DNA from 4 places in the Halomonas sp. THAF12 genome. Region 2 is predicted to be linked to each of the others. Evidence: predicted binding sites of a transcription regulator. Region 2 holds the regulator's gene; each other region holds the start of a gene.
What was found. The regulator PhoB, encoded in region 2, activates phosphate uptake and scavenging genes when phosphate is short. The targets are predictions, from matches to a motif close to TGTCATANNNNTGTCANA.
Positions count from the first base shown of each region.

Region 1: the regulator PhoB is predicted to act here: its motif matches at 1,980-1,997, upstream of FIU88_RS13825 (DUF6482 family protein).
Region 3: the regulator PhoB is predicted to act here: its motif matches at 2,604-2,621, upstream of FIU88_RS05980 (glycosyltransferase family 1 protein).
Region 4: the regulator PhoB is predicted to act here: its motif matches at 4,776-4,793, upstream of FIU88_RS06350 (putative 2-aminoethylphosphonate ABC transporter substrate-binding protein).

Region 1 covers NZ_CP045399.1:2,982,255-2,989,262, forward strand. Annotated here, with positions in the region: gene FIU88_RS13815 (cryptochrome/photolyase family protein) at 1-1,023, shown strand, start outside; gene FIU88_RS13820 (thiol-disulfide oxidoreductase DCC family protein) at 1,023-1,442, shown strand; gene FIU88_RS13825 (DUF6482 family protein) at 1,623-1,925, opposite strand; gene FIU88_RS13830 (hypothetical protein) at 2,087-2,380, opposite strand; gene dnaB (replicative DNA helicase) at 2,451-3,839, opposite strand; gene rplI (50S ribosomal protein L9) at 3,985-4,431, opposite strand; gene FIU88_RS13845 (hypothetical protein) at 4,447-5,298, opposite strand; gene rpsR (30S ribosomal protein S18) at 5,311-5,538, opposite strand; gene rpsF (30S ribosomal protein S6) at 5,570-5,944, opposite strand; gene rlmB (23S rRNA (guanosine(2251)-2'-O)-methyltransferase RlmB) at 6,120-6,926, opposite strand; gene rnr (ribonuclease R) at 6,964-7,008, opposite strand, start outside.
Region 2 covers NZ_CP045399.1:3,732,848-3,739,855, forward strand. Annotated here, with positions in the region: gene ubiA (4-hydroxybenzoate octaprenyltransferase) at 1-829, shown strand, start outside; gene phoB (phosphate regulon transcriptional regulator PhoB) at 954-1,643, shown strand; gene phoR (phosphate regulon sensor histidine kinase PhoR) at 1,645-2,958, shown strand; gene cysZ (sulfate transporter CysZ) at 3,032-3,772, opposite strand; gene phoU (phosphate signaling complex protein PhoU) at 3,856-4,584, opposite strand; gene pstB (phosphate ABC transporter ATP-binding protein PstB) at 4,609-5,421, opposite strand; gene pstA (phosphate ABC transporter permease PstA) at 5,450-7,008, opposite strand, start outside.
Region 3 covers NZ_CP045399.1:1,304,558-1,311,565, reverse strand. Annotated here, with positions in the region: gene FIU88_RS05990 (HAD family hydrolase) at 1-417, opposite strand, end outside; gene FIU88_RS05985 (exoribonuclease II) at 580-2,520, shown strand; gene FIU88_RS05980 (glycosyltransferase family 1 protein) at 2,673-3,785, shown strand; gene FIU88_RS05975 (lysylphosphatidylglycerol synthase transmembrane domain-containing protein) at 3,778-4,770, shown strand; gene FIU88_RS05970 (HlyD family type I secretion periplasmic adaptor subunit) at 4,810-6,123, opposite strand; gene FIU88_RS05965 (type I secretion system permease/ATPase) at 6,107-7,008, opposite strand, start outside.
Region 4 covers NZ_CP045399.1:1,381,581-1,388,588, reverse strand. Annotated here, with positions in the region: gene FIU88_RS06365 (2-aminoethylphosphonate--pyruvate transaminase) at 1-754, opposite strand, end outside; gene FIU88_RS06360 (putative 2-aminoethylphosphonate ABC transporter permease subunit) at 798-2,489, opposite strand; gene FIU88_RS06355 (putative 2-aminoethylphosphonate ABC transporter ATP-binding protein) at 2,486-3,607, opposite strand; gene FIU88_RS06350 (putative 2-aminoethylphosphonate ABC transporter substrate-binding protein) at 3,669-4,700, opposite strand; gene FIU88_RS06345 (UTRA domain-containing protein) at 4,830-5,540, opposite strand; tRNA gene FIU88_RS06340 (tRNA-Ser) at 5,991-6,078, opposite strand; gene FIU88_RS06335 (YiiD C-terminal domain-containing protein) at 6,201-6,704, opposite strand; gene FIU88_RS06330 (nitroreductase family protein) at 6,707-7,008, opposite strand, start outside.

The DNA.
Region 1 (7,008 bases), 750 kb from region 2:
CGTCATCGTCGGGATGACGTCACCCGCGAGGTCATGACGCTGGTGGAGGAGCACTTCGGCGATCACTTCGGCGACCTCGCGGGCTTCCACTGGCCGGTGACCCGGCGCCAGGCGCTGGCCGATCTGCGCCACTTCCTCGCCGAGCTGCTGCCCGACTTCGGCCGCTGGCAGGACGCCATCAGCGACGAGGCCCCCTTCCTGTTCCACTCGCGGCTGTCGGCGGCGCTGAACCTCGGCCTGCTCTCGCCCCGGGAGGCGTGCGAGGGCGCCGAGCGCGAGTATCGCGAGGGGCGCGCGCCGCTCAACTCGGTGGAGGGCTTCATTCGACAGATACTGGGCTGGCGGGAATACGTGCGCGGCCTCTACTGGACACGCATGCCCGACTACAAGCGCGCCAACGCCCTGGGGGCGAATCGCGGCCTGCCGGCCTTCTACTGGAGCGGCGACACCGAGCTTCGCTGCCTCCGGCGCGCCATCGAGATGACCCGCGACAACGCCTACGCGCATCACATCCAGCGGCTGATGGTCACCGGCAACTTCGCGCTGCTGTGCGACGTGGCCCCGTCGGCGCTGTGCGACTGGTACCTGGCGGTCTACGCCGACGCCTGCGAGTGGGTGGAGCTGCCCAACACCCTGGGCATGGTGCTGCACGGCGACGGCGGCCTGATGGGCTCCAAGCCCTACTGCGCCTCGGGCAAGTACATCGATCGCATGTCGGACCATTGCCGGCACTGCCGCTTCGATCCGAAGCGGGTCGTCGGCGACGACGCCTGCCCGCTCAACAGCCTCTACTGGCGCTTCCTCGAGACCCACCGCGACGCGCTGTCGGGCAATCATCGCATGAAGCTGATCTACGGCTCGCTGGATCGCATGTCGGACGACAAGCGCGCGGCCATGCGGGCCCAGGCCGAGGCCTTCCTGGCCGGGCTCGAGACCGAACCGGCCTATGGCCGGGGCGAGCACCGGGCCGGCTATCACGACGCCAGCCGCGATGCCCCCTCCGACGAGCGGGAGACCTGCTGATGCCGCGCCTGCGCTCACCGGATCCCCGTCGTGCCAGCGCGCCGGTGACGCTCTTCCACGACGGCCACTGCCCCTTCTGCCAGCGCGAGATCGCCTGGCTCGAGCACCATCCGCACCGCGACCGGATCCGACTGGTCGATATCCAGACCGCCGATGTCGCCGCCGACCGGGGACCCTCGTTCGAGCGCATGATGGGGCGCCTGCACCTGCGCGACGCCGACGGCCGCTGGTTCGTCGGCATGGACGCCAGTCGCGCGCTCTACGCGGTGCTGGGGCATCGACGCCTGGTGGCGGTCTCGATGCTGCCGGGACTCGCCTGGGGCTTCGATCGCGGCTACGCGCTCTTCGCCCGTTACCGGGTCAGGCTGGGCGAGCGATGGCGGGCCTGGCGGCGTCGGTCGAACGCGAGCGGGCGCTAGCCGAGCCGGATGTCAGGCGCGGGACGGCGAGGTCGGGAACGAAACGGGGAAGAAGCACGGAGAACATGCCACCTGGAGGAAGAGGGATCGCGCTGGGGCGCGCGGTGGCAAGTCGGTGGGCGGCCTGAAGCCGAGAAGAAGTCGGTGAGTGGAAGGTCGAGGAGAGAAGCGACGCGCGCCTTAGAACACCAGCGGCATGCGCGAGCTGAGCGCGTCGTGGTAGTGCGCGTCGCGACCGATCATCTCGTCGTGCGCCACGTACTGCACCAGGTAGGCGCGGTGGATGCCGGCGCGCTTGAGCTCGAGGTAGACGTCGTCGAGGGCGCGGAACAGCATCGGCTTGCCGCGCTGGGTCAGCAGGTGGCGCTGGCCCTCGATGTCTTCCAGCTCGACCTGATAGACGCGGCTGCCGGCATGACTGATCACGCGGATCTCGAAGTTGTCGTGATGGGCCACGAAGGCCTTGAGGTCGTTGAAGTCCATGGTCCCTCCATCGGGATCTTTCAGGGTGAATGCTGACACAGTCTCATGCGGTCGGATGACATGATGATGACGTTGTCGACTCGCCCTGAGACCGGTGGAGGGTACCGAGGGTTCCGCCCGGCGAGGCCCCCCGGCGAGGAGCGCCCCGCCGTCCGGCGACGTTACTGGTAGTCGGAGGGATCGATCGCCTTGCCCAGGGAGTTGCGGTCGACCCACTTGCCGGCCTTGGTCTCCTTGTAGCGGAACACCACCCGGTCGCCGACCGCCACCGGCAGCTCCGAGTCCTCGGTCTGGTAGCTGTAGTCCTCGCCGTCCACCACCAGCTGATAGCGGTAGAGGTCCGGCATGCCCAGCCATTCCTTGAACGGCCCTTCGCGTTCCACGGACTGCAATTCGCCGCGCGCCTCGAGTTTCGGGGTACGACGCCGATTACCGCGCTGAAATCCGCCTGCCATGGTGCTTCTCCAGTGTGTCTGCTGTTCGAGGGGTGGGGATTATACGGCGCCGACCGCCCCGCTCAAGGGGTCACTCGCCGAAGGTGTCGCCGTAGCTGTCGGGCGCCAGGTCCTCGAAGCGGGTGTACTTGCCGATGAAGGCCATGTGCACCGTGCCGATCGGCCCGTTACGCTGCTTGCCGATGATGAATTCGGCCAGCCCCTGATTGTCGGGGTTATCCGGATTGTAGACCTCGTCACGGTAGACGAAGCCGATCAGGTCGGCGTCCTGCTCGATGGCGCCGGACTCGCGCAGGTCCGACATCACCGGGCGCTTGTTGGGGCGCTGCTCCAGCGAGCGGTTGAGCTGCGACAGCGCCACCACCGGGCAGCCGAATTCCTTGGCCAGGCCCTTGAGCGAGCGCGAGATCTCCGAGATCTCGCCGGTACGGTTCTCGGAGAAGCCCGGCACCTGCATCAGCTGAAGATAGTCGATCATGATCAGCGCCAGGTTGCCGTGTTCGCGCACGATCCGGCGCACCCGCGAGCGCATCTCGTTGGGCGACAGCGCCGCGGTGTCGTCGATGAACAGCTGCTTGTCCTTCAGCAGGTTGACCGCCGAGGTCAGCCGCGGCCAGTCCTCGTCCTCGAGCTGGCCGGTGCGCACCCGGGTCTGGTCGATGCGCCCCAGCGACGAGAGCATGCGCAGCATGATCGACTCGCCGGGCATCTCCATGGAGAACACCACCACCGGCTTGTCGCTCGAGATCACCGCGTGCTCGACCAGGTTCATGGCGAAGGTGGTCTTGCCCATGGAGGGGCGCCCGGCGACGATCACCAGGTCCGAGGGCTGCAGGCCGGAGGTCATGTCGTCCAGGTCGCGGAAGCCGGTCGACAGGCCGGTCATCTCGCCCTGCATGTTGAACATCTCGTCGATGCGATCCACCGCCTTGGCCAGCAGGTCGCTCATGCCGACGGGACCGCCCTCCTTGGGCCGCTCCTCGCTGATCTGGAACACCAGCCGCTCGGCCTCGTTGACCAGCTCGTCGGCGGGCCGCCCCTGGGGCGCGAAGGCGCTCTCGGCGACCTGATTGGCGGCGTGGATCAGCTTGCGCAGGGTGGCCCGTTCGCGAACGATATCGGCGTAGGCGCGGATGTTGCTGGCCGACGGCGTGTTGCGCGCCAGCTCCGCCAGCGTGGCCAGTCCGCCCACGGTCTCGAGCTGATCGCGCCCCTCCAGCGCCTCGGACAGGGTCACCACGTCCAGCGGGCGCGCCTCCTCGGCCAGCGTCGCCATGACGTTGAAGATCAGGCGATGCTCGTAGCGATAGAAGTCGTTGGCCACCAGCCGGTCGGCCACGCTGTCCCAGGCCTGGTTGTCGAGCATCAGCCCGCCGAGCACCGACTGTTCGGCCTCCAGCGAGTGGGGCGGCACCTTCAGCGCCGCAGTTTCCTGATCGAGCTCGAGGGATTCGTTCATTGGGGCAGGCACCTCCGCAACATGGGCCGACACATTCTACCTCGAAGGACGCCTGACGCAGCAGGCGGAGTGACGTGCCGCAGGCAAGCAAAAAAGGGCGCGAGGATTTCTCCTCGCGCCCCTGGCGTCCGCGGGGGAGTCGGGCTTATTCGGCCACGACCACCACGCGCACGGTGGCGTCGACTTCGGCGTGCAGGTGCAGCGCGATGTCGTATTCGCCGGTCTGACGGATCGGACCTTCCGGCATGCGGACTTCGCTCTTCTCTACCTCGAAGCCAGCGGAGGTGATGGCGTCGGCCAGGTCGCGCGGACCGATGGAACCGAACAGCTTGCCTTCATCGCCGGCCTTGGCGACCAGAGACAGCTCGATGTCGTTGAGCTGTTCGGCGCGGGCTTCGGCTTCGGCCTTGCGCTCGGCGGCCTGAGCTTCGAGCTCGGCACGCTGGGCCTCGAAGGCCTCGATGTTGTCCTTGGTGGCCGGCACGGCGAGGCCGTAGGGCACCAGGTAGTTGCGGCCATAACCGGGCTTGACGGTGACCTGGTCACCCAGACCGCCCAGCTTGCCAATCTTGTCGAGCAGAATGACTTCCATCTCGTAAACCTCTTGTCAGTCGCTGCGGCCGAGTCGTCCGCGAATATCCACGAACGCGTCGATAAGGGCCGCAAGCAGCACGATGAGAATCATGGGCCAGGTGGTGATCAGCAACACATAGAAGGCGACCAGCCACAGCCCGTTCATTCCCTTCAATCCGATAACACCATGCACCAGCGCGATGCCGGCCACCAGCAGTGGCACCCAGAGCATCAGGCCGAGGCCGGGCAGCACCAGCAGCGTGCCGATGACGAGAAACGCCATCAGCACCAGCAGTTCGCGGGGAGCCAGGCGCAGGGCGTGGAACTCCTCGCGGAAGCCGCCGGGGTTGTAGAGCCCCGCCTGCCAGTTCCTGGCCAGGGCCAGGCAGGCCACCGAGGCCAGCAGCACGATGAGCCCGGTGACGCCACCGATCAGCATCTCGGCGAGCCGTTCGGTCTCGAGCCCCTGGCGCGAGAGCTCGTCGAGCATCGAGGCGAACTCCGGCGAGCCCTGGCGCAGCTGCTCCAGCAGGGGCCCCGTGCCGCCCGGCGGCAGGAAGATGCCCAGCTGGATCATCGCCGCCCCGGCGAGGGCGCCGACCACCAGCGTTTCGCTCCAGCGCATGCGCGAGCGCAGCACCACCGCCATCAGCGTGACCAGCAGGGTGCAGGCCAGCGGGATGACGTCGCCCCGGGTCCACCACCAGCCCGCCGGCAAGGCGGCGGCGATGATCACCGGCATGGCCGGTGCCAGGCCGCGGCGCAGCGTGACCAGTCCGGCGATCGCCGCGCCCAGCCAGAACAGCCAGGGGACCAGCGTGGCCGCGGCCGCCCCGGCGACTGCCTGGGGCGTACCGCGCATCATCCAGCGGGCGACGGGCAGCATCACGCTTGCGTCTTACTGGTGGCTATCGGTGTAGGGCAGCAGCGCCAGGTAGCGAGCCCGCTTGATGGCGGTGGACAGCTGACGCTGGTAACGGGCCTTGGTCCCGGTGATGCGGCTGGGAACGATCTTGCCGGTCTCGGTGATGTAGGCCTTGAGGGTGTCCAGATCCTTGTAATCGATCTGCTTCACGCCTTCAGCGGTGAAACGGCAGAACTTGCGGCGACGGAAAAAGCGTGCCATGGGAAAGACTCCTTAGCGTGCGATGTGTGGCTTAGGCGGACTGGGCGGGACGTGACGGCTTCTCGTCACGACGGGCGCGCTTCTCTTCCGCCGGCTTCATCATCGGGGAAGCCTCGGTGACGGCTTCCTTGCAGCGCACGACCAGGCTGCGGATGATGGCGTCGTTGAAGCGGAAGATGTTCTCGATTTCCTCGAGAGTCTCGCCGCGGCACTCGACGTTCATCAGCACGTAGTGAGCCTTGTGGATCTTGTTGATCGGGTAGGCCAGGTGACGGCGACCCCAATCCTCGAGGCGATGCACGGTACCGCCGTTCTCGGTGACGATGCTGGTGTAGCGCTCGACCATCGCCGGAACCTGCTCGCTCTGGTCCGGGTGGACCATGAACACGACTTCGTAATGACGCATGGGTTCTCCTTGCGGTTTGACAGCTTCCAGAGAGGCATGAGGCCCCAGGGGAAGCAAGGAGGTGATTATCGAAATACACGATGCCCGTTCGTCGGACGAACGGGCGCCAGTATTCTAAAGAGTGAACGCCAGGTGCGCAAGCGCCCGGCCATCGTTCGCGGCGTCTCCGGGCCGCTCACGCCGACGAGGTGCTGCCGCCCCGCTGCCGCACCGCCTCGAACAGGCCGATGCCGGTGGCGACGGAGACGTTGAGGCTGGAGACGCTGCCGGCCATGGGCAGCTTGACCAGCTGGTCGCAGGCCTCGCGGGTCAGCCGGCGCATGCCCTTGCCCTCGGCGCCCATCACCAGCGCCGTGGCCCCGGCCAGATCGGCCTCGAACAGGCTCGCCTCGGCCTCGCCGGCGGTGCCGGTGACCCATACGCCGAGCTCCTTGAGCTTGCCCAGCGCCCGGGCCAGGTTGGTGACCTGATAGACCGGCACGCTCTCGGCGGCGCCGCAGGCGACCTTGCGCACCGTGGCGTTGAGCGGCGCCGACTTGTCCTTGGGCACCACCACGCCGTGGGCGCCGGCGGCGTCGGCGCTGCGCAGGCAGGCGCCGAAGTTGTGCACGTCGGTGACGCCGTCGAGCACCAGCAGCAGCGGCGCCTCGGCGTTGGACCAGCCCTGCAGGCGATGCCACAGCGCGGCCTCGGCCTCGAAGGCCAGCGGCGGGCAGAAGGCCACGATGCCCTGGTGGGCGGCGCCCTGGGCGAGGCGATCCAGGTCGTCACGGGGATGGGCACCGACCCGCGCGCCGCGCGCCCGGGCCAGGTCGACCAGCTCGGCGAGACGGCCGCCGGCCTCCCCTTCCTGCAGCCACAGCTCGCGCGGGGCCTCGCCGCGATCGAGCAGCGCCCGCACCGCGTGCACGCCGTAGACGGCGTCCAGGCCGTTCGGCGTCTTGGGCCCGCGGCGCGGCGCGGGCTTCTTCTTCGCTTTCATCGACATCTCGGCTTTTCTCGACATCCCGGCAACGGCCTCAGCGACGACGCGGGCCGCGGCGGCGGCGCTTGTTGCCGCCGCC
Region 2 (7,008 bases):
CCTCGACCGCCCCATCGGCACCTGGCTGCTGATGTGGCCGACGCTGTGGGCGCTGTGGACGGCGGCCGAGGGCGTTCCCGAGCGCCGGCTGCTGCTGATCTTCGTCGCCGGGGTCTACCTGATGCGGGCCGCGGGCTGCGTGGTCAACGACTACGCCGACCGCCACTTCGACGGCCACGTGAAGCGGACGAAGTCGCGTCCGCTGGCCACCGGGCGCATCGGCGAAGGCGAGGCCAAGGGGCTGTTCGCCGGCCTGGTGCTGGCGGCCTTCGTGCTGGTGTGCTTCACCAATGCCTTCACCGTGATGCTGTCGGTGGGCGGCGTGATCCTGGCCTTCGTCTATCCCTTCATGAAGCGCTACACCCACCTGCCCCAGGTGGTGCTGGGCGCGGCCTTCTCGTGGGCCATTCCCATGGCCTTCGGCGCGGTGCTCGGCCATGTGCCGCTGGAGGCCTGGCTGCTGTTCGCCGCCAACGTGCTGTGGACCGTGGCCTACGACACCGAGTACGCCATGGTCGACCGCGACGACGACCTGCGCATCGGCATCAAGTCCACGGCGGTGCTGTTCGGCCGCGCCGACAAGCGGATCATCGGCCTGCTGCAGCTGGCCACGCTCGCCCTGCTGGCCTGGGCCGGCGAGCGCCTCGGCCTCACCGGCTTCTTCTGGCTCGGCCTGGCCGCCATGGCGGCGACCTTCGTCCACCAGCAGCGGCTGATCCGCCACCGCGATCGCGATCGCTGCTTCCAGGCCTTCCTCAACAATCACTGGTCGGGGCTCTTGGTGTTCGCCGGCATCGCGCTGTCGCTGTGGCCGGGCGCCGGCGCGTGACGCCGGGCGGGAAAAAACCGCGGCGCTGAGCGGGGGCGACAGGACGAGGCTGTCACGGTATTGTCACAAGGACATGCTGTCATCGTCACCAATATGTCACTGCTCTCGACCATGAGGCCCCGGGATGACCGCCAAGACCGTACTGATCGTCGATGATGAAGCGCCCATCCGCGAGATGATCGCCGTGGCGCTGGAGATGGCCGACTATCGCGTGCTCGAGGCGGACAATGCCCAGAGCGCCCACGCCATGGTCGTCGATCACCAGCCCGACCTGGTGCTGCTGGACTGGATGATGCCCGGCACCAGCGGCGTCGAGCTCGCCCGCCGGCTCAAGCGCGAGGAAGGCACCTCGGAGCTGCCGATCATCATGCTCACCGCCAAGGGCGAAGAGGACAACAAGATCCAGGGCCTCGAGTCCGGGGCCGACGACTACATCACCAAGCCCTTCTCGCCCCGCGAGCTGGTGGCGCGCCTCAAGGCGGTGCTGCGTCGGGCCACGCCGCGCGGCGTCGAGGATCCGGTCCAGGTCGAGGGCCTGATGCTCGACCCGGTCAGCCACCGCGTCAGCATCGACGGCCAGTCGCTGGAGATCGGCCCCACCGAGTACCGCCTGCTGCAGTTCTTCATGACCCACCAGGAGCGCGCCTACACCCGCGGCCAGCTGCTCGACCAGGTCTGGGGCGGCAACGTCTACGTCGAGGAGCGCACCGTGGACGTGCATATCCGCCGCCTGCGCAAGGCGCTGGGCGAGCCGCACCAGCAGCTGATCCAGACCGTGCGCGGCACCGGCTACCGCTTCTCCGCCAAGGCCTGACATGGGCCGGCTGTGGCGACGCGAATGGTGGCGGCTGGCGGCCCTGGTGGCCGCCGGCGCGCTGATCGGCTGGCCCTTCGCCCTGAGCGGCCTCGGCCTCGCCGTGGGGCTCGCCATCTATCTCTTCTACCAGATGCGCCAGCTCCACGCGCTGCAGGAATGGCTGACCCATCACCCCCATGACGAGCCGCCCTCGGCGGTGGGGCTGTGGGGGGAACTGTTCGACCGCCTCTACCGCTATCAGAAGGGCCAGCGCATCACCCAGCGGCGGCTGCGCGACACCCTGAGCCGCATCCAGGAATCCTCCGAGGCGATGCGCGACAGCGTGGTGATGCTCGACCGCCACGGCGACATGGAGTGGTGGAACAGCGCCGCCGAGCGCATGCTGGGCCTCAAGCCGACCCTGGACCGCGGCCAGCACATCACCAACCTGCTCCGCGACCCGAGCTTCGTCGACTACTTCCACGCCCGCGACTACCGCGAGCCGCTGACGCTGTGCTCGCCGATCGACGAGAACCTGATCCTGCAGTTCCAGATCACCCTCTACGGCGACGACGAACGCCTGGTGATGGCCCGCGACATCACCCGCCTGCACCGCCTCGAGCAGATGCGTCGCGACTTCGTGGCCAATGTCTCCCACGAGCTGCGCACCCCGCTCACCGTGCTGGCGGGCTACCTCGAGACCTACGGCGACATGGCCGAGATGCTGCCCGAGCGCCTCGGCCGCGGCATCGGCCAGATGCAGAGCCAGACCCGGCGCATGCAGAACCTGGTCAACGACCTGCTGCTGCTGTCGCGGCTGGAGAACGACCAGGGCGGCCACGACGATGTCCGCCTCGACCCGCCCAGCCTGCTCGAGGCCGTGCGCCGCGACGCCGAGGCGCTGTCCGAGAGCCATCATCGGCTGGAGGTGGAGATCGACGAGCCCCGCGCCCTGCTCGGCTCGGAGAAGGAGCTGCACAGCGCCGTCTCCAACCTGGCCTTCAATGCCGTGCGCTACGCCGGCGAGGACAGCCGCATCGTGCTGCGCTGGCGTCCCTGGGGCGACGGCGCCTGCCTGGAGGTCGAGGACGACGGCGAGGGCATCGACCCGCTGCACATCCCGCGCCTGACCGAGCGCTTCTACCGGGTCGACAAGGGTCGCAGCACCGCCACCGGCGGCACCGGCCTGGGGCTGGCCATCGTCAAGCACGTGCTGCTGCGCCACGACGCCCAGCTGGAGATCGACTCCCGGCTCGGCGAGGGCGCCACCTTCCGCTGCATCTTCCCCGCCGCGCGCCTCACCGACGCCGCGCCGGCCTCGCGGCGCGCCTGATTCCGCCGCCAGACGCGACTCCGCCCGACGCAGGCCGGGCGGAGGGGTGTCACGTGATCACGACGCCCGGGCGTCAGCGCCTCGCCGGGGCGGTATCGGGCGCGAGCGCCCGATAGTGGTCTTCCCACATCAGCACCGCGCCGGCCACGGCGCCGGGCAGCAGGAACAGGTTGGCCAGCGGCAGCCAGGTGATCAGCATCACCCAGCCGCCGTAGGTCAGCGTCGGCCAGCGGCGCGCGGCGAGGCGGCGGCGCATGTCGGCGAAGGGCACCTTGTTGTTGTCCATCGGATAGTCGAGGTAGGTGACCGCCATCATCCAGGCCGAGAACAGCAGCCACAGCAGCGGCGCGATCAGGTTGATCACCGGTATCCAGCCGATCACGAACAGCAGCAGCATGCGCGGCAGGATGTAGCCCAGCTTGACCAGCTCGCGGCCCAGGGCATCGATGGCGGTGCGCGCCAGGCCGCGGTCGTCCAGCGGCGGGCGCCCGGTGACCTCGCGCTCGACCTTCTCGGCCAGCAGGCCGTAGAAGGGGGCGGCGATCAGCTGGGTCACCAGGGTGAAGCTGAAGAACACGATCAGCGTAAGGCTCACCACGAACAGCGGCCAGATCAGCCACGACAGCCAGTCGAGCCAGCCCGGCACCATGGCCATCCAGCCGTCGAGCCAGCCGCCGAAGTGGGTCAGCACGTAGCTCAGCATGGCGGCGTAGACCACCAGGTTGGCCAGGATCGGCAGGAACACGTAACGGCGCAGGCCGGGGGTGTAGACCAGGCGCGTCCCCCGGGACAGCGCCGAGAAGGCATCCAGCATCGGTGTCATTTCCTCCATCACGACGACGGCGGCCGTCGCCAGGGGCGACGGCCGCTTCATGGACAGTGCCGGTCGAGCGGGGTTCAGCCCTCGTCGCCGAGCACCTCATCGCCGAGATCATCCGGTGCCGTGTGGCGGATGTCGAGGCCCTTGACCAGATAGACCACGTATTCGGCCAGGTTGTTGGAGTGGTCGCCGACGCGCTCCAGGGCGCGCAGGATCCACATGATGCCGAGCACCGGCGAGATCGCCCGGGCGTCTTCCATCATGAAGGTCATCAGCGAGCGCATGGCGCTCTGGTACTCGCTGTCGACCTGCTCGTCCTCCTGCACCACCTTGAGCGCCAGCTCGGTGTCGAAGCGGGCGAAGGCGGTCAGGGCGTCGCGCATCATCTTGCGCACGTGCTCGCTGATCACGCGCACCTCGACGAAGCCGCGGGTGCCGCTCTGGTTCTCGACCAGGTCCACGGCGTTGCGGGCGATCTTGCTGGCCTCGTCGCCGATGCGCTCCAGGTCGGAGGCGGCGCGGATCACCGCCAGCACCAGGCGCAGGTCGGAGGCCGCCGGCTGGCGGCGGGCCAGGATCTGGGTGCACTCGTCGTCGATCTTGATCTGCATGTCGTTGACGGCACGATCGTTGTCGACCACGCGCTCGGCCAGGGCGGAATCGCCGTCGAGCAGGGCGCGGACGGCGTCCTGCACCTGCTTCTCGACCAGCCCGCCCATGGCCATCAGGTGGGTCTTGAGCTCCTCGAGCTCATGATTGAACTGGCGCGAGATATGCTGGCTGTGGATATCGCTGGTGATGTCCATGAGACTCTCCTGAGGGCGCCGGCGTCAGGCCATGCGTCCGGTAATGTAGTTCTCGGTGCGCGCGAGGCGCGGATTGGTGAACAGGGTATCGGTGGGGGCGTATTCCACCAGCTCGCCGTCCTGCAGGAAGGCGGTGTAGTCCGACACCCGCGCCGCCTGCTGCATGTTGTGCGTGACCAGCACCAGGGTCAGGCTCGACTTCAGGTTGCGGATCAGCTCCTCCACCTTGAGCGTCGAGATCGGGTCCAGCGCCGAGGCCGGCTCGTCGAGCAGCAGCACCTCGGGCTCCACCGCCAGCGTCCGGGCGATCACCAGGCGCTGCTGCTGGCCGCCGGACAGCGCCCAGGCCGAGGCCTGGAGGCGGTCCTTCACCTCTTCCCACAGCGCCGCCGAGCGCAGCGACCACTCGACGATGTCGTCGATGCGCCGCTTGCGCAGCCCGCCCTGCAGCCGCAGCCCGAAGGCCACGTTGTCGTAGATCGACATCGGGAAGGGGTTGGGCGCCTGGAACACCATGCCGACCCGACGGCGCAGCTCGGCCACCGCCACCTCGGGCGCGTGTATCTCCTGGCCCTCGAGGCGGATCTCGCCCTCCCGTCGCACGTCCTCGTTGAGATCGTGCAGGCGATTGAGGGCCCGCAGCAGCGTCGACTTGCCGCAGCCCGAGGGCCCGATGAAGGCGGTGACACGGTTGCGCGGCACCCGCAGGGTCAGGTCGCGCAGCGCCGGCTTGCCGCCATAGCGCAGCCCGAAGCCCGAGACCTCCAGGCAGGAGGCCTCGGGCGCGAAATCGACGAAGGCCCCGCGTCGCGGAGCCGGGTCCTGCTTGACCGGCATCACATACCCCTTGGCACCATGGTCGCCCTCAGAATCGCGAGAGGCCACCATGGCGTGATCTCAGATGATGGCGCAGAAATATTGCAGTCAGGTTAAGCACCAGGATCACCAGCACCAGCAGTAGCGCCGTGGCATAGACCAGCGGCATCGCCGCCTGGACATCGTTGCTGTGAAAGGCGGTGTCGAAGATGTGGTAGCCCAGGTGCATGAACTTGCGCTCGAGGTGGAGGAAGGGGAAATCGCCATCCAGCGGCACCTGGGGCGCCAGCTTGGCCACGCCCACCAGCATCAGCGGCGCCACCTCGCCGGCGGCCCGCGCCACCGCCAGGATCATCCCGGTGAGCATCGCCGGGGCGGCCATCGGCAGCACCACCCGGCTCAGCATCTCGAGGCGCGTCGCGCCCAGCGCCAGGGCGCCCTCGCGCTGGCGATCGGGAATCCGCGACAGCCCCTCCTCGGTGGCCACGATCACCACCGGCAGCGTCAGCAGCGCCAGGGTCAGCGAGGCCCACAGCAGGCCGCCGGTGCCGAAGGTCGGCGACGGCAGCGATGCCTCGAAGAACCATTGATCGAGGCGGCCCCCGAGGCCGTAGACGAACACCCCGAGGCCGAACACGCCGTAGACGATGGAGGGCACGCCGGCCAGGTTGCGCACGCCGATCCGCACCAGCCGGGTCAGCCGGCCCTGGTGGGCCACCTCGTTGAGATAGACCGCCGCCAGCACGCCGAAGGGCGTGACCAGCAGCGACATCAGCATCACCATCAGGACGGTGCCGAAGATCGCCGGCCAGACCCCACCCTCGACGTTGCCCGAGCGCGGCCCCTCGGAGAGGAAGCGCCACACGCCGTCGCCCCAGGCGATCAGCTTGGCCGCGACGCCCATGTCGTTGGGCTGCCGGGCCCTGACGATCTCCTCGACGGGCAGGCGGATACGGCGCCCGTCGGCGCTCTCCATCACCACCAGGTCGCCCGCCATCGCCTCGTGCATGGCCCGCATGCGCGCCTCGACCTCCGACATCGCCCGCGCCGCCTCGGGGTCCTCACCGCGCCCCTCGAGCTCGCCGGCCAGCGGCAGCAGCACCCGGTCGCGCAGCCGGGCGATCGCCTCGCGCTGGCGCCCGTGATCGGCCAGCCGCGCCCTCAGGGCCTCCCAGGCCTCCGGCCCCTCGAGGCGCTCGCCCTCGGCCGGCCTCCAGGCCACCAGGCGGCCGATGAAGTCGCCCCAGCGGCGCCGCTCCAGCACCACCAGGTCGGCGGGATAGGCTTCGGTCGCGATATCGGCCACCGCCACCCAGGCCCAGATATCGCCGTCCAGATCGCGGTTGCCGGTGCGGTAGAGGCGCTCCTCGCCCTCGCCGTCGGGCAGCGGCGTCTGCTTCACCGCCCGGCCGGCGAGGGTGCGGCCGTCGCTGAGGGTGAGCTGGGCCACGTCGCTGGGCCAGAAATGACCGAGCCCCCGCGCGGCCAGCAGCACCAGCAGCAGGGCCAGCAGCAGCAGCGACAGCGAGATGCTGCCGGCGGCCAGCCAGGCCCAGGGACCCTCGCCCCGGGGCAGGCGGGCGCGCCCCGGGCGTCGCCACGTCCAGC
Region 3 (7,008 bases), 1.4 Mb from region 2:
CAGCCGCTCCGGCGCCACCACCCGGTAGCCGAAGCCGGTGTGGGCATGCAGCGCCAGCAGCGTCGGCGCCTCGGCGTCGATCACCCACTCGTCGTCGTGATAGAGATTCAGACGCACGGCGTCGGGACGCGGCAGGTCGATCAGCTCGCGGGCCAGCTCGGCCGGCACGTGGCGTGCCTCGAGCAGGGTGTCGTCGGGCGCGTGGGTGTAGGCGCCGTTGGTGCTGATGATATGGGCGTCCACGCCCAGGCGGTCGCGAAACGCCAGGATGTCGCGATAGTGGCGCCCCGAGGCCAGGGCGAGGTGGTGGCCGCGCGCCGCCAGGGCGCGCAGGATGGCCACGGTATCGTCCGCCAGGGCGTGGTCCGCGCCGAGCAGGGTGCCGTCGAGATCGCTGACGATGAGATGGGCCGACATGGGCGGCGCCCTCCGCTGCAAAGAGTGTGCGCCCATTCTATCGGCTCCGCGCCGCGGGCTCATCCGGACTCGCCGCGGCCCCGACGATTGCCCGCCGCCCGATTGGCGCCGGCTGGCGGAATCCGTATAGTGACCCCCCTATCCCGCCAATCGATCGTGACCATGCTGCAGAACAACTCGGCGCTTGCTCAGCTCAAGCAACAGATCCGCGACAACACGCCCCGCGTCGAAGGGGTCATCAAGGCCACCGACCGCGGTTTCGGTTTCCTCGAGACCGACGACGGCGACTCCTACTTCGTGCCGCCCCCCGCCATGAAGCAGGTGCTCCACGGCGACCGTGTCGAGGCCATCCTCCACGAGGAAGGCGAGAAGAAGTCCGTGGAGCCGGACACCCTGATCGAGAGCGGCATGGAACGCTTCATCGCCCGCGTGAAGAAGCGCGACGGGCGCCTGTCGGTGATCCCCGATCATCCGTCGATGAATGCCCCGCTGAAGGCCCGCGTCAAGCGCAGCCTCGACGAGGCGAGCCTGGGCGAAGGCGACTGGGTCGTGGTGCGCCTGGTGCGTCACCCGCTCAAGCCCGAGGACCGCGGCTTCTTCACCCAGATCGATGAGCTGGTGGCCAAGACCGACAACCCGGCGGTGCCCTGGCGGGTGACCCTGGCGCGCCACGCCCTCGAGCAGGAATGCCCGGACGCCGGCGACGACTGGCCGCTGCGCGACGAGGGCCTCGAGCGCGAGGACCTGACCGCCGAGCCGTTCTTCACCATCGACGGCGAGAAGACCCGCGACATGGACGACGCCCTGCGCGTCGAGCGGCGCGAGGGCGGTGGCTGGACCCTGAACGTGGCCATCGCCGACCCGACCGCCTACGTCGAGGAAGGCCACGCCGCCGACCTGGAGGCCCGCACCCGCGCCTTCACCGTCTACCTGCCGGGCCAGAACGTCACCATGCTGCCCGAGGCACTGGCCGACGACCTGTGCTCGCTGTGGGAAGATCGCGACCGCCCGGTGCTGGCCTGCGCGTTGAACATCGAGGCCGACGGCAGCCTGGGCGAGTACCGCTTCTTCGCCGCCACCGCGCGCTCCCACGCCAAGCTGGTCTACGACAACGTCTCCGACTGGCTCGAGGGCCAGGGCGACTGGGCGCCGTCCGAGGCCATCGGCGAGCAGCTCGAGGCGCTGCGCGAGCTGACCGAGGCCCGCGCCGGCTGGCGCGCCAGGCATGCCCTGGTGTTCAAGGACCGTCCGGACTACGTGTTCGACCTCGACGAGGCCGGCAACGTGCTGGGCATCCGCACCGAGGAGCGCCGCATCGCCAACCGCATGATCGAGGAATCGATGATCGCGGCCAACGCCTGCTGCGCCGACCTGCTCAGCCAGCACGTGGGCCACGGCATCTTCAACGTCCACCGCGCCTTCGAGGCCGACAAGGCCGAGGCGGCCCAGGAATTCCTGGCCGGCCAGGAGATCCAGGTCGAACTCGAGGCACTCACCGAGCTGCCCCGCTACAGGGAGCTCAAGCGCGAGCTCGAGGGTCGCGAGGACGCCTGGCTGGACGCGCGCCTGCGCCGCTTCCAGGGCTTCACCAGCATGTCCGCCCAGCCCGGCCCGCACTTCGGCCTGGGCCTCGACGCCTACGCCACCTGGACCTCGCCGATCCGCAAGTACGGCGACATGGTCAACCACCGCCTGATCAAGCGCGTGCTCAAGGGCGAGCAGGCCCCGGCCGAGGCCAGCCAGGAGCTCACCGAGCAGCTCACCGAGCGTCGCCGCCTCAACCGCCTGGCCGAGCGCGACGTCAAGGACTGGCTCTACGTGCGCTACCTGACGCCGTCCGCCGAGGCGGGCGAGAGCTTCGAGGCCGAGATCATCGCCATCAACCGCGGCGGCATGCGCGTGCGCCTGACCGCCAACGGCGCCACCGCCTTCATCCCGGCCCCGCTGATGCACAGCGACCGCGACAAGGTGGCCATCGACGACAAGGACGGCCGCATCCAGATCGAGGGCGTCGAGCGCTACAAGCTCGGCGACGTGATCCGCGTGGCCCTGACCGAGGCCCGCGAGGAGACCCGCTCGCTGGTCGGCCGCCCGGCCGAGTAGGCGCCCTCCCAGCGCGCTCCCTCGCACGTGAAACGGCGGCCCTCGGGCCGCCGTTTTGCGTTTCAGCTCGCGTTCCCGACCCATGTCGTCGAACTGTCGCAAAGCCCGCGTAGCGTAAGGGGGGAACCATCGGCCCGCGCGGGAGGGACCCTTTGCATATCGCCGACGTCACCATGTTCCACGCCCCCTCGAGCGGCGGCGTGCGCACCTATCTCCAGGCCAAGCACCGCCGGATCGCCGAGACGCCCGGCCTGCGCTCGAGCCTGCTCGTGCCCGGCGCCGAACGCGACGCCCTCGACGACTGCCATACGCTGCCGGCGCTGCGCCTGCCGCTGGGCCAGGGCTATCGCTTCCCGCTGCGTCGCGCACCCTGGCGCGAGCGGCTGCGGGAGCTCGCCCCCGACCTGATCGAGGCCGGCGACCCCTACGTCACGCCCTGGGCCGCGCTGGAGGCCGGCCAGCGGCTCGGCGTGCCGGTGGTCGGCTTCTACCACTCCGACCTGCCACGGCTGATGGGAGATCGCTTCGGCGGCGCGGTGCGCCGGCGCCTGGAGCGCTACGTGCGCGACCTCTACGGCCGCTTCGACGGCGTGATGGCGCCCTGCCGGGCCATGGCCGAGCGGCTGGCGGACTGGGGCGTGGAGGACGTGCGCGTGCAGCCGCTGGGCGTCGACCTCACCACCTTCCACCCCGAGCGCGCCGATCCCGCCTGGCGGGCCTCGCTGGGGCTGCCCGCCGATACCCGGCTGCTGGTCTTCGCCGGGCGCCACTCTCGCGAGAAGAACGTCGACGTGCTGCTGCGCACCCTCCGGCGCCTCGGGCGGCCCTACCACCTGCTGCTGATGGGCCCGGGGATGCCGACCCGGGTGCCCGACAACGTGACCGTCATCTCGCGCTACTGCGATCGCCGCGAGGTGGCCCGGGCGCTGGCCAGCGCCGACGCCATGCTGCACGCCGGCACCCGAGAGACCTTCGGCCTGGTGGCGCTGGAGGCCATGGCCTGCGGCCTGCCGGTGGTGGCCGCCCGGGCCGGGGCGCTGATCGAGAACGTGCCCCTGGGCGGCGGGCTCCTGTGCAGGCCCCACGACGCCGGGGCCATGGCCGAGGCGGTGGAGGCCCTGTTCGACCACGACGTCGCCGCCGGCGGCCGGCACGCCCGCCGCCAGGTGGAGCGTCGCTTCCACTGGAACCGGGTGATCGACGACCTGCTCGGCTACTACGCCACCCTCATACCCGGCAAGCCCGCGGCGCGGCGACATGGCTGAGCGTCGTCGGCATTACGGCTGGTGGCTGGCCGCGGCGCTGGTGCTGGCCCTGGCGGTACCGCTGATGATCGGCGGCCGCGACGCGCTGACGGCGCTGGGCGACTTCCCGCCGGGCAGGCTGTCGGGGATGCTGGCGCTGGTGGTGCTGTGCTGGAACCTCAACGCCCTGCGCCTGAGGCTGCTGCTGGCGGGACGCGCCGGCCCGCTCGGCCAGCGCGGCGCCCTGGGGATGGTGATGGCCACCGAGTTCGCCATCTGCGCCACCCCGGGCGGCAGCGGCGGGCTGCCCACCCTGCTCGCGCTGCTGGCCCGACGCGGGCTGCGCCCCGCCCGGGCCTCGGCGGTGTTCATGGTCGACCAGTGCTGCGACCTGCTGTTCTTCCTGGCCGCGCTGACCGCCCTGGTGCTGGTGTCGCTGGCCACGGCGGTGTCCTGGCCCCATCAGTGGCTGCTGGTCGTCGCCATCGTCGCCCTGCTGCTGGTGCTGGCGACGGGGACGATGCTGATCCGGCACCTGCCGGCGCTGCTGCGCCGTCGAGGCGCATCGCGCAAGCGGCGCCCTCGACTGGCCCGGCGACTGCTGGGCTTTCGCCAGGCGCTGGTCGCCACCCTGACCCTGCCCCGCCCAGTGCTGATGCTGGCCATGGCCAGCTGCGCCGCCCACTGGCTGACGCGCTACAGCCTGCTCTACCTGGCGCTGGCCGGCCTGGGCGCCGACGTGGCCTGGAGCTGGGCCTTCCTGGTGCAGATGCTGTCGATGGCGGCCGGCCAGCTGAGCCTGCTGCCCGGCGGCACCGGCGCCGCCGAGCTCGGCACCGGCATGCTGCTGATCCCGCTGGTCGGCCAGGCCACCGCCGGCGCCGCCATCGTGATCTGGCGCTTCGTCACCTTCCACTGCTACCTGCTGGCCGGCGCCCCGGTGTTCCTGGCCATGATCGGCCTGCCTCGACGCCGCGGCACGACCGATGGCGAGCGGGCGGGCTGAGCCGAGCGAGCGGAGCGAGTCATACGGAACCGGCTCGACTCAGTCGGCCCGCATGGCCCGCGCCAGCATGTCGCTCACCGGCTTGGCCAGGTAGCTGGCGAAGGTGCGACTGGCGGTCTGCAGCCGCACCTCGGCGGGCATGCCCGCCTGCAGTCGCATCGATTCCGGCATCGACTGACGCTCCGCCTCGCTGACCCGGATCCGCACCTCGTAGTAGCGCTGACCACTGCGCTCGTCGGTGAAGCTGTCGGCGGACACCCGCTGGACGGTGCCGTCGAGGAGCCTCGAGCGGCGACGGTTGAAGGCGCTGAAGCGGATCTCCGCCGACTGGCCGGGATAGACGCTGTCGATGTCGCGGTCGTCGACCCGGGCCTCGACCACGAAGTCTCCGCCGCCCGGGACGATCTCCAGCAGCGTGGTGCCGGGCTCGATCACCGCGCCGCGGGTATGCACGGCCAGGCCGACCACCGTGCCCGCGGCCGGCGCCTCGACCGTGGTGCGGCGCCGCTGGTCGCGCAGCGCGGTCATGCGCTCCTCGGCATCGGCGATCTGGCGCCGGGTCTCGCGCAGGCGCTCGCCCACCTCCTGGCGGAATTCCTCGACGCGCACCCGCTTCTTCAGGTCGTTCTCGCTGATCTGCGATCTCAGCCGCGCGATCTCGGTGCGATGCTGCTCGATCTCGCCCTGATACTGCAGCACCTCGCGCTCCAGCTCCCTCAGCCGTCGGTTGTCGCCCAGCCCGTCCTTGAACAGCGAACGATAGGCCTCGGCATCCTCGCGCAGCGAGGCGAGCTGGTCGCGGCTGACCCGGATCATCGCCTCGCGCCCCTCGATGCGCTGGCGCAGCTGCTCGCTCTGCTCCTCCAGCGACGCCAGCGCCCCCTCGAGGGCCTCGCGCCGCGACAGGAAGAGCCCGCGCTGGACCGCCTTGAGCTGTGCGATGCGCGGCGACTCGGCGTCGTCGAGCTCATCGGGGAACGTCAGGCGCTCGTCGCCGGCCTGCTCGGCCATCAGCCGGGTCTCGGCGGCGCGATTGATCAGGAACTGCGAGCGTGCGATCTGCAGCCTCGACTCGACCTGGGTCGGGTCGAGCACCAGCAGCGTCTGTCCTTCCTCGACGCGATCGCCCTCCTCGACCGCGATGCGTCGCACGATGCCGCCTTCCAGGTGCTGCACCGTCTTCTTCAACGAGGCCACCTCGACCCGGCCGGAGGCGATGACCGACACGGCCAGCTCGGCCGAGACCGCCCAGCCGCCGAAGCCGAGCACGCAGACCAGCACCAGCGCCAGCCCCGCGAGTCGATGCCGCCGGTCGTCGACCGGTGGCCGGGGATCATCATGTGTCGGCTGCATGGGCGCCTCCCTGGGTGGTGGCTTCGCGTCGTTCCTGTCGCCGGGCCGCCATCCGCTCCAGCACCCGGTCCCGGGGGCCGAACAGCGACACCCGCCCGTCGTCCAGCACCAGCAAGCGGTCGACCCGCTTAAGCACGCCGCTGCGATGACTGATCACCAGCAGGGTCACGCCATCCTGCCGCAGGGCCTCCATGGCCTCGGCCAGGGCCTGTTCGCCGCGGTGGTCCAGGTTGGCATTCGGCTCGTCGAGCACCACCAGCACCGGATCGCCATGCAGCGCCCGCGCCAGGCCGATGCGCTGACGCTGGCCGGCCGAGAGCAGGCCGCCGCCCGGTGCCAGCCAGGTGTCGTAGCCGTCTTGCAGCCGCAGGATCATGTCGTGGACCCCGGCGCGGCGCGCAGCCGCGATCACCCGCTCGCCATCGACCTCGGCGAAGCGGGCGATGTTCTCCGCGATGGTGCCGGCAAACAGCTCGACGTCCTGGGGCAGGTAGCCGAGGTGGGGGCCCAGGACGCCGCGGTCCCAGCGCGCGATATCGGCGCCATCCAGCCGCACGCAGCCTTCCTGGGCCGGCCATACGCCGAGCGCCAGGCGCGCCAGGGTCGACTTGCCGGCGGCGCTGGGGCCGATGATGCCGACCTGCTGCCCCGGGGCGATATCGAGATCGATGCCGGACAGGATGGGCCGTCGTCCGCCTGGCGGCCCGGCGGTCACGCCCTCCAGCGTCAGCCGCCCGCGGGGAGCCGGCAGCGACATGGGAGGCGCGGGCGGCGGCGCCTCGCGGAAGATCGCCCGGAGCCGACGGTAGGCGGCCCGGGCCGTCACGATGCTGCGCCAGCCGCCGACCAGCTGATCGACCGGCGACAGCACGCGGCCCAGCAGGA
Region 4 (7,008 bases), 1.4 Mb from region 2:
AAGCGGCCACGACGTGGGTCGGCGGCGTATAGCGCCACTGGCCGGTGCGGGTCATGTACCGCCACTGATCATGCAGGTCCAGCGACAGGGAGTGGCAGCGCCCCTCGGCGGCCTCCAAGGCGTCGCGGCGCGCGATCACGAAGCCGAAGCCGGGCACGCCTTCGAAGCATTTGTTGGCCGATGAGATCAACGCCAGGAAGGGAAGACGCTCGGCATCCACCGGCAGCGCACCGAAGGCGCTCATGGAATCGATGATCAGCTCGCGGCCCTGGGCGGCCACCACCTCGGCGATGGCCGCCAGGGGATTGAGCATGCCGGAGCTGGTCTCGCAGTGGATCACGGCGACATAGCCAATGTTCGGGTTGGCCGCCAAGTACGCCTCGACCATCGCCGGATCAGGCGGGGTGGCATCGCCGAGCGCCATCGCCTCGACGGGGCGTCCCAGGCGCTCGAGCAGGCTCACCAGGCGCTTGCCGTAGGCGCCATTGACCAGCACCAGCGTCGTTCGGGTGGCATCGATCAGGGTGCCGAGCGCGGCCTCCACGGCGAAGGTGCCACTGCCCTGGACGGGGATGCAGGCATGGCGCTCGCTGGCGTTGGCACACGCCAGCAGGCGACGGCAGATCTCCGCGGTCATGGCGTTGAAGTCGTCGTCCCAGGAGCCCCAGTCGCGCTGCATGGCCGCCTTGACGGTCGCGCTGGTGGTCAGCGGCCCCGGCGTGAGCAGATAGGCATCGGAGGTGGTCATGGTCATTGGTATATACCAGTAGCAGTGAACAAAAAAAGGGACGGCGGACCTAGCCCGCCTGACGCCAACGCTGGGCCCGGGTCAACAGCAGATGGCTGATCGCCGCATGCGCCAGCTTGACGCCCAGAGACGTGAAGAAAATGAGCACCGCCATGGCCGCCGCACTGGCGAAGTAGCCGGCCTCGTCCAGATGCATCACCGCCACGGAGGCCAGGCGCGTGTCGCTGGTGTAGAGGAAGACCACCGCCGAGACCGTGGTCATGGCATTGACGAACAGATACACCGAGATATCCAGCACCGCAGGCAAGGAGACCGGCAGGGTCACGCGACGGAAGGTGGTCCAGAACGGCACCTTCAGCGACGCCCCTACCGCCTCGAACTCCGGATCGAGCTGCTTGAGCGCGGTCACCGAGGTGAGATGGCAGACGGTGTAGAAGTGCACCAGGGTGTTGAGCACCAGGATGATCAAGGTGCCATAGATCCAGTTCAGCGGATTACCGGCCTGGTTGAAGAAGAAGATATAGGCCAGGCCCAGCACCATGCCCGGCACCGCCATCGGCAACATGGCCAGGAAGTGCAGCCCCTGCCGCAGCGGGCGATAGCCCTGGCTCTTCTCGATCAACCAGGCATTGAAGAAGATCGCCAGAGTGCCGATCGTCGCCACCAGAAAGGCGAGCTTCAGGGAATTGCCCCAGGAGGTCCAGCCGTCCCCGGCCAGCGCCTCGAAGGCGTAATGCTTGAATGTCAGGGACAGGTTGTAGGGCCAGAACTGCACCAGAGAGGCATAGATGGCGGTGCCGATCACCAGCAGGATGACCGCCCCCACGCCGTAGCAGATCGCGGCAAAGGTCCCGTCACGCAACGGGCTGGGGCTGGGTTGCCAGGGCACCGCCCGCGCCGAAAGCTGGGCGACCTGGCGCCGCTGGATCCAGCGGTCCACGACGAAGGACAGCAGGGCCGGCAACAGCAGAATCACGCTGACCACCGCGCCCATCTGGAAGTTCTGTTGCCCCACCACCTGACGGTAGACGTCGGTCGCCAGCACGCTGAACTGCCCGCCGATGATCTTGGGCACGCCGAAGTCGGTGATGGCCAGCGTGAAGGCCACGAAGCCACAGGAGATCAGACCATAGCGTGCACCCGGCAAGGTGATGGTCAGAAAGCTGCGCCACTTCGGGGTCCCCAGGGCCTCGGCCGCCTCATAGAGTCGTGCATCGCTGTTGGACAGGGCCGTGACCAGGATCATCAGGGCATGAGGGAAGATCCAGAAGCTCAGGCCCATGACGATGCCGATGGGGCCGTAGATGCTTTCCCCCATCAGCACCTCGCGAAACCAGCCCTGGTTGCCGAACAGATAGACGAGACTGATGGCCGGCAATAGCGAGGGCGCCAGGATCGGCAGGATGGCCAGCATGCGAAACAGCCGCTTGCCGGGCATGCAGGTCCGCGTCAGGCCATAGGCGCAGAGGAAGGCCAGGCCGACCACGACCGCGGTGCTGGTCAGGGCGATGGTCAGGGAGTTGACGATGGAGCCGGCCAGGGCCGGCGTCTGGAGGTAGCGCGCGAAGTTGGCCAGCCCCACGAAGTCGCCGGCACGGTCCTGAACACTCTTGACCAGCATGGCCGCCAGCGGGAACAGCAGGCCCACCACCAGCAGGCCGAGGGCCAGCAGCAGCGCCAACAAACGCACCAGGGACTCGCCGGACCAGCGCCGGGACCAGGCGGGCATCACCACCATCATGGCCGCGCCTCCTGGCTGGGGAAGAGTCGCATCGCCTCGGCCGGCAGTCGCACCCCGAGGGTCATGCCCGGGGTCAGGCGCAGCGCCTCGCCGTCTCGCACGGCGATGTCTGCCGTCAATGCCTGATGACACTCCTCGAGCGTCAGGCTGACACGCAGGAAGGCGCCCAGGAATTCGATGTGTTCCACCTGCGCCGACAGGCCCTCGTCACTGCGACACAGTTCCACGGCCTCGGGACGAATGGCCAACCGGGCGTGCTCCAGGCCGGCGCACTCATGGGTCGTGCAATCCAGACGACGCTCACCGAGCCGCAGGCGTTGCGTGCCTTCCGGGCAGCACTCGAGAAAGTTCATGCTGCCGATGAACTCGGCCACGAAGGCGCTGGCGGGGTGTCGATAGATCTCGGCCGGCGTGCCCACCTGCTCGATCACGCCGTGATTCATCACCACGATACGATCGGCCATGGCCAGGGCCTCTTCCTGGTCGTGGGTCACCATGATGGTGGTCACGCCCAGGCGCGCCTGCAGGGCCTTGATCTGGCTGCGCAGATGCACACGCACCCGCGCATCCAGCGCCGACAGCGGCTCATCGAGCAGCAGCAGCCCCGGCTCGGTGGCCAACGCACGCGCCAGCGCGACACGCTGCTGCTGCCCCCCGGAGAGGGCCGCCGGATACTTGCCCTCGCTGCCGACCAGATCGACCAGGGCCAGCAGCTCGGCCACCCGTTCGCGCATCCGGTGACGATCGTCGCGCCGGTTACGCAGCCCATAGGCCACGTTGTCGAAGACCGTCAGGTTGGGGAAGAGCGCATACGACTGGAAGACGATGCCGAAGTCTCGTGCCTGGGGCGGCAGGCGCGAGATGTCGCGCCCGCACTGGACGATGCGCCCCGCGCTCTGCGGCGCCAGCCCCGCGATGGCGCGCAGCAGGGTCGTCTTGCCGCAGCCGGAGGGTCCCAGAAAGCAGACGAACTCGCCTTCACGAATGGTCAGATCGATATCTTGCAGGGCCGTGAAATGGCCGAAGCGTTTGCTGAGCCCGGCAATCTCGAGATGAATCCCCGCATCGGCGACGGTGGCATGAGCCGCAGAGGATACGGGGGCGGTCAGGGTGGTCATGACGAAATACTCCCGACCCCGGCGCAACACGCCGGGGCGATCACAAGAATAGCGAGGTGGCTTACTGGCTATCGGACTTGCCGTCATAACGGCCCTGCCATTCCTGGAGCAGGCGTTCGCGGTTGTTGGCCGCCCAGTTGAAATCGGCATCGATCATCAGGTCGGAGATGTTGGCGGGATAGTGATCGATGGGCTGGGCCACCCCCGGATAGGCGACGACCGCATATCCTTCGTTGTAGAGCGCATTGGCTTCCTCGGTCACCGCCCAGTCGAGCAGCGTCTCGGCGGCATCACGCTTGTCGCTGCCCTCGATGATGGCCGCGGCCTCCATGTCCCAGCCGACGCCTTCCGTGGGGAAGACCAGCTCGACGGGCGCCCCCTGAGACATCAGGCGTGCGCCCCGGAAGGCGAAGGAGACCCCCACCACCGCCTCGCCGGAGGCGGCCAGGTTGCAGGGAGCCGAACCGGAGTGGGTATAGCGCGAGATGTTCTGGTGGAGACGATCCATGTAGTCCCAGGCGCCCTCCTCGTTCCACAACTGCATCCAGCTGGCGACATCCAGATAGCCGGTGCCCGAGGAGCTCGGGTTCGGCATGATCACATGCCCTTCATACTCAGGACGGGTGAGGTCTTCCCAGGAGCTGGGCTTGGGGACGCCGAGGCGTTCGCCTTCGATGGTGTTGTAGCAGAGCGATGCGACCCAGGCGTCCATGCCGACCCAGGCCGGCTCCTTGCCTTCGCGGATCGCCGGATCGACGAACTTGGGATCCAGGGCCTCAACGCCCTCGGGGGCATAGCGGGCCAGCATGCCCTCGTCCTCCAGCACCAGCAGGCTGGTGGCCGCCAGCCCCCAGACCACATCGGCCTGGGGGTTATCCTTCTCGGCCAACAGGCGAGCGGTGATCACACCGGTGGAGTCCCGCACCCAGTTGATCTCGATATCCCGGTGCGCCTGCTGGAAGCGCTCGGCATATTTCTGCAGATCGTCGGCCTCGACGGCGGTGTAGACGGTCAGCTCGGTCGCGGCCTGGGCAGCAGTGGACAATGTCAGGCCGATGGCGCTGGCCAGCAGGGTGCGAGTGAAGAAGGACATGGGACTCTCCGGCTCTTGGTGAAGGTCAGACAGGTGACTGCCCATCTGGTATATACCAAGAGTCTGGCGAGCCTCCATGACAGCCCCGTGACAGAATCTTGAAGGCTGAGTGAAGCGTCTTTCGCTTAATTAAACGGAGTTTTCCAATTCCACCGCGATGCACAGGGCGTTGTGCAGCCAGTGCTCTTCATCGTATTCCACCGGGCGACGCTGTTCGTCGAAGATGGTGCGGCGTACGCTCAGCCCTGCCGTCCCGGCGGCCACACCCAACGCCTCTGCCTCCCGGGCGTGGATCGCCTCGGAGTATAGCCGCAGCGAACGGTGAGCCAGGGTCAGCCCCCAGCGTTCTCGTAGCTGGCCCCACAAGGAGCCGGTGAAATCGCCTTCCAGCAGCTGCGGGGCGCGCTCAGGCACGACCCAGAGCGACTCGCAAAGCACGGCCCTGTCGTCCACGAAGCGCCGACGACGGATATGGTGAAACGACCGATCTAAGGGCAAGCCCAGGGCCTCTGCTGCCGGAGGGTGGGGACGGGTATCGGTGAGCAACACCTCGGTGCGTGGCCGACGCCCCTGAGCCTTCACGTAATCATTGAAGCCAGCGTCACGCGTCGGGTCATAGTCGAGACGCGGTGGCGATACGAACCAGCCACGGCGGTTGCTGCGGTGGATGCGCCCTTCCCCTTCCAACTGGGCCAATGCCTGGCGCAGGGTGACACGAGTGGTATGGAAACGCTCCGCCAGGACCCGCTCCGATGGCAACCGGTCATCCTCGAAGGCCTCGGGGTCTTGTATGAGATCTCGCAGCCGATCGGTGAGATGAAGGTAGTAGGCATCGCTCATGTCAGGGTTTCCAGCCGAGATTCAGGGCGGCGGCCAAAGGAACGCTGGCTGCCTGGGCGGATTCTGATTCTCGCATACTCAAGCGGTTAGCCGTCACCAACGTCCCAACCGACTCTTTCGATTATCGACGCCGTTCAAAGCCATCACGCAGCGAAGCATGCCGGTATTTACCAATCGAGGGGCGATCACAGGGGACCCGACGGCCATGTCACGCTCATGGCTGCTCACAATACGTAGGACGACGGTACGGAGAACCGGAGCGACGGCCAGAAAATAACGGCCCGGATGTGGCATGGCGGCAGGAAGAGCGACAGCACCAGGACGAAGGCGGGCCAAAGGCGTCGTGGAGGGCCCAGGGGGAAACCAGGTGCCAGGCATGGGGCACAGCGCGGGAAAAAATACAGACAAAGAAAAAGCCGCTGATGGCTCAGCGGCTTTTCTCAGAATTCGTGGCGGAGGGGGAGGGATTCGAACCCTCGAAGCCTTTCGACTTACACACTTTCCAGGCGTGCTCCTTCGACCACTCGGACACCCCTCCGCATTTTGGCTCTCGAACCGTTTGGCTTGCTGCCTTTGCCTCGAGAACGGGGCGTATATTATCCACTTAAGTCCGTGTACGCAAGTGGTTTTTTCGATTTCTTGCGGATCGGGGCCGACGGCTCAGCCTGCCGGGCGCACGGCGTAGTCGCCGCGGGCCTCGAGGCACAGGGTCTCGCCGCAGTACAGGCGCTGCACCAGGGCGATGCGCCCCCTGCCCCGCTCCGCCAGCCGCTCCTCGAGGCGCCCCGGGCCGTCCTCGCTCTCCGGCGTGCAGACCAGCCGATAGTCGCCGGTTACCGGCGCCAGGAAGCGCTGGCTGGCCTCGGCCACCACCACGTCGCGCTCAACGCCGTGTCGCCGCAGCCAGAGCGTGGCCCAGCACCAGCCGAGCAGCGTGGCCTGGGCGGTCAGGGCGCCGCCGAAGCCGGTGCCCTTGTCGTTGAGGCTCGGGGCGATGGCGAGCCGCCATTCCAGCGCCTCGCCGTCGCGCCGCATGGCCTCGACGCCGAGATGCGCGGCCATCGGGATGGCCTCGCGCAGCCAGGCCAGGAAGGCCGCCGGATCGTCTTCCCCGCCGGCCGACGGCAGCGGCAGGCGGGGATGAGGAACGCCGAGCTCGCGCATGCTCAGCTCCAGCGTTCGACGAAGGCGTCGAGGTCGTGCTCCGGCACCGGGCGGTGGCGGCCGCCGACCTGCCCCAGGTAGAGGAAGCCGACCAGCTCGTCCTGCTCGGCCAGGCCGAGGCCCTCGCGCACGGTGGCGTCGAAGGCGTACTTGCCGGTGCGCCACATGGCGCCCAGGCCCTGGGCGTGCGCGGCCAGCAGCAGGCCATGGGCGGCACAGCCGGCGGAGATCACCTGCTCGACCCGCGGCACCTTGGGCTCGTCCGGCGTGACCCTGGCGACCACGGCGATGATCATCGGCGCGC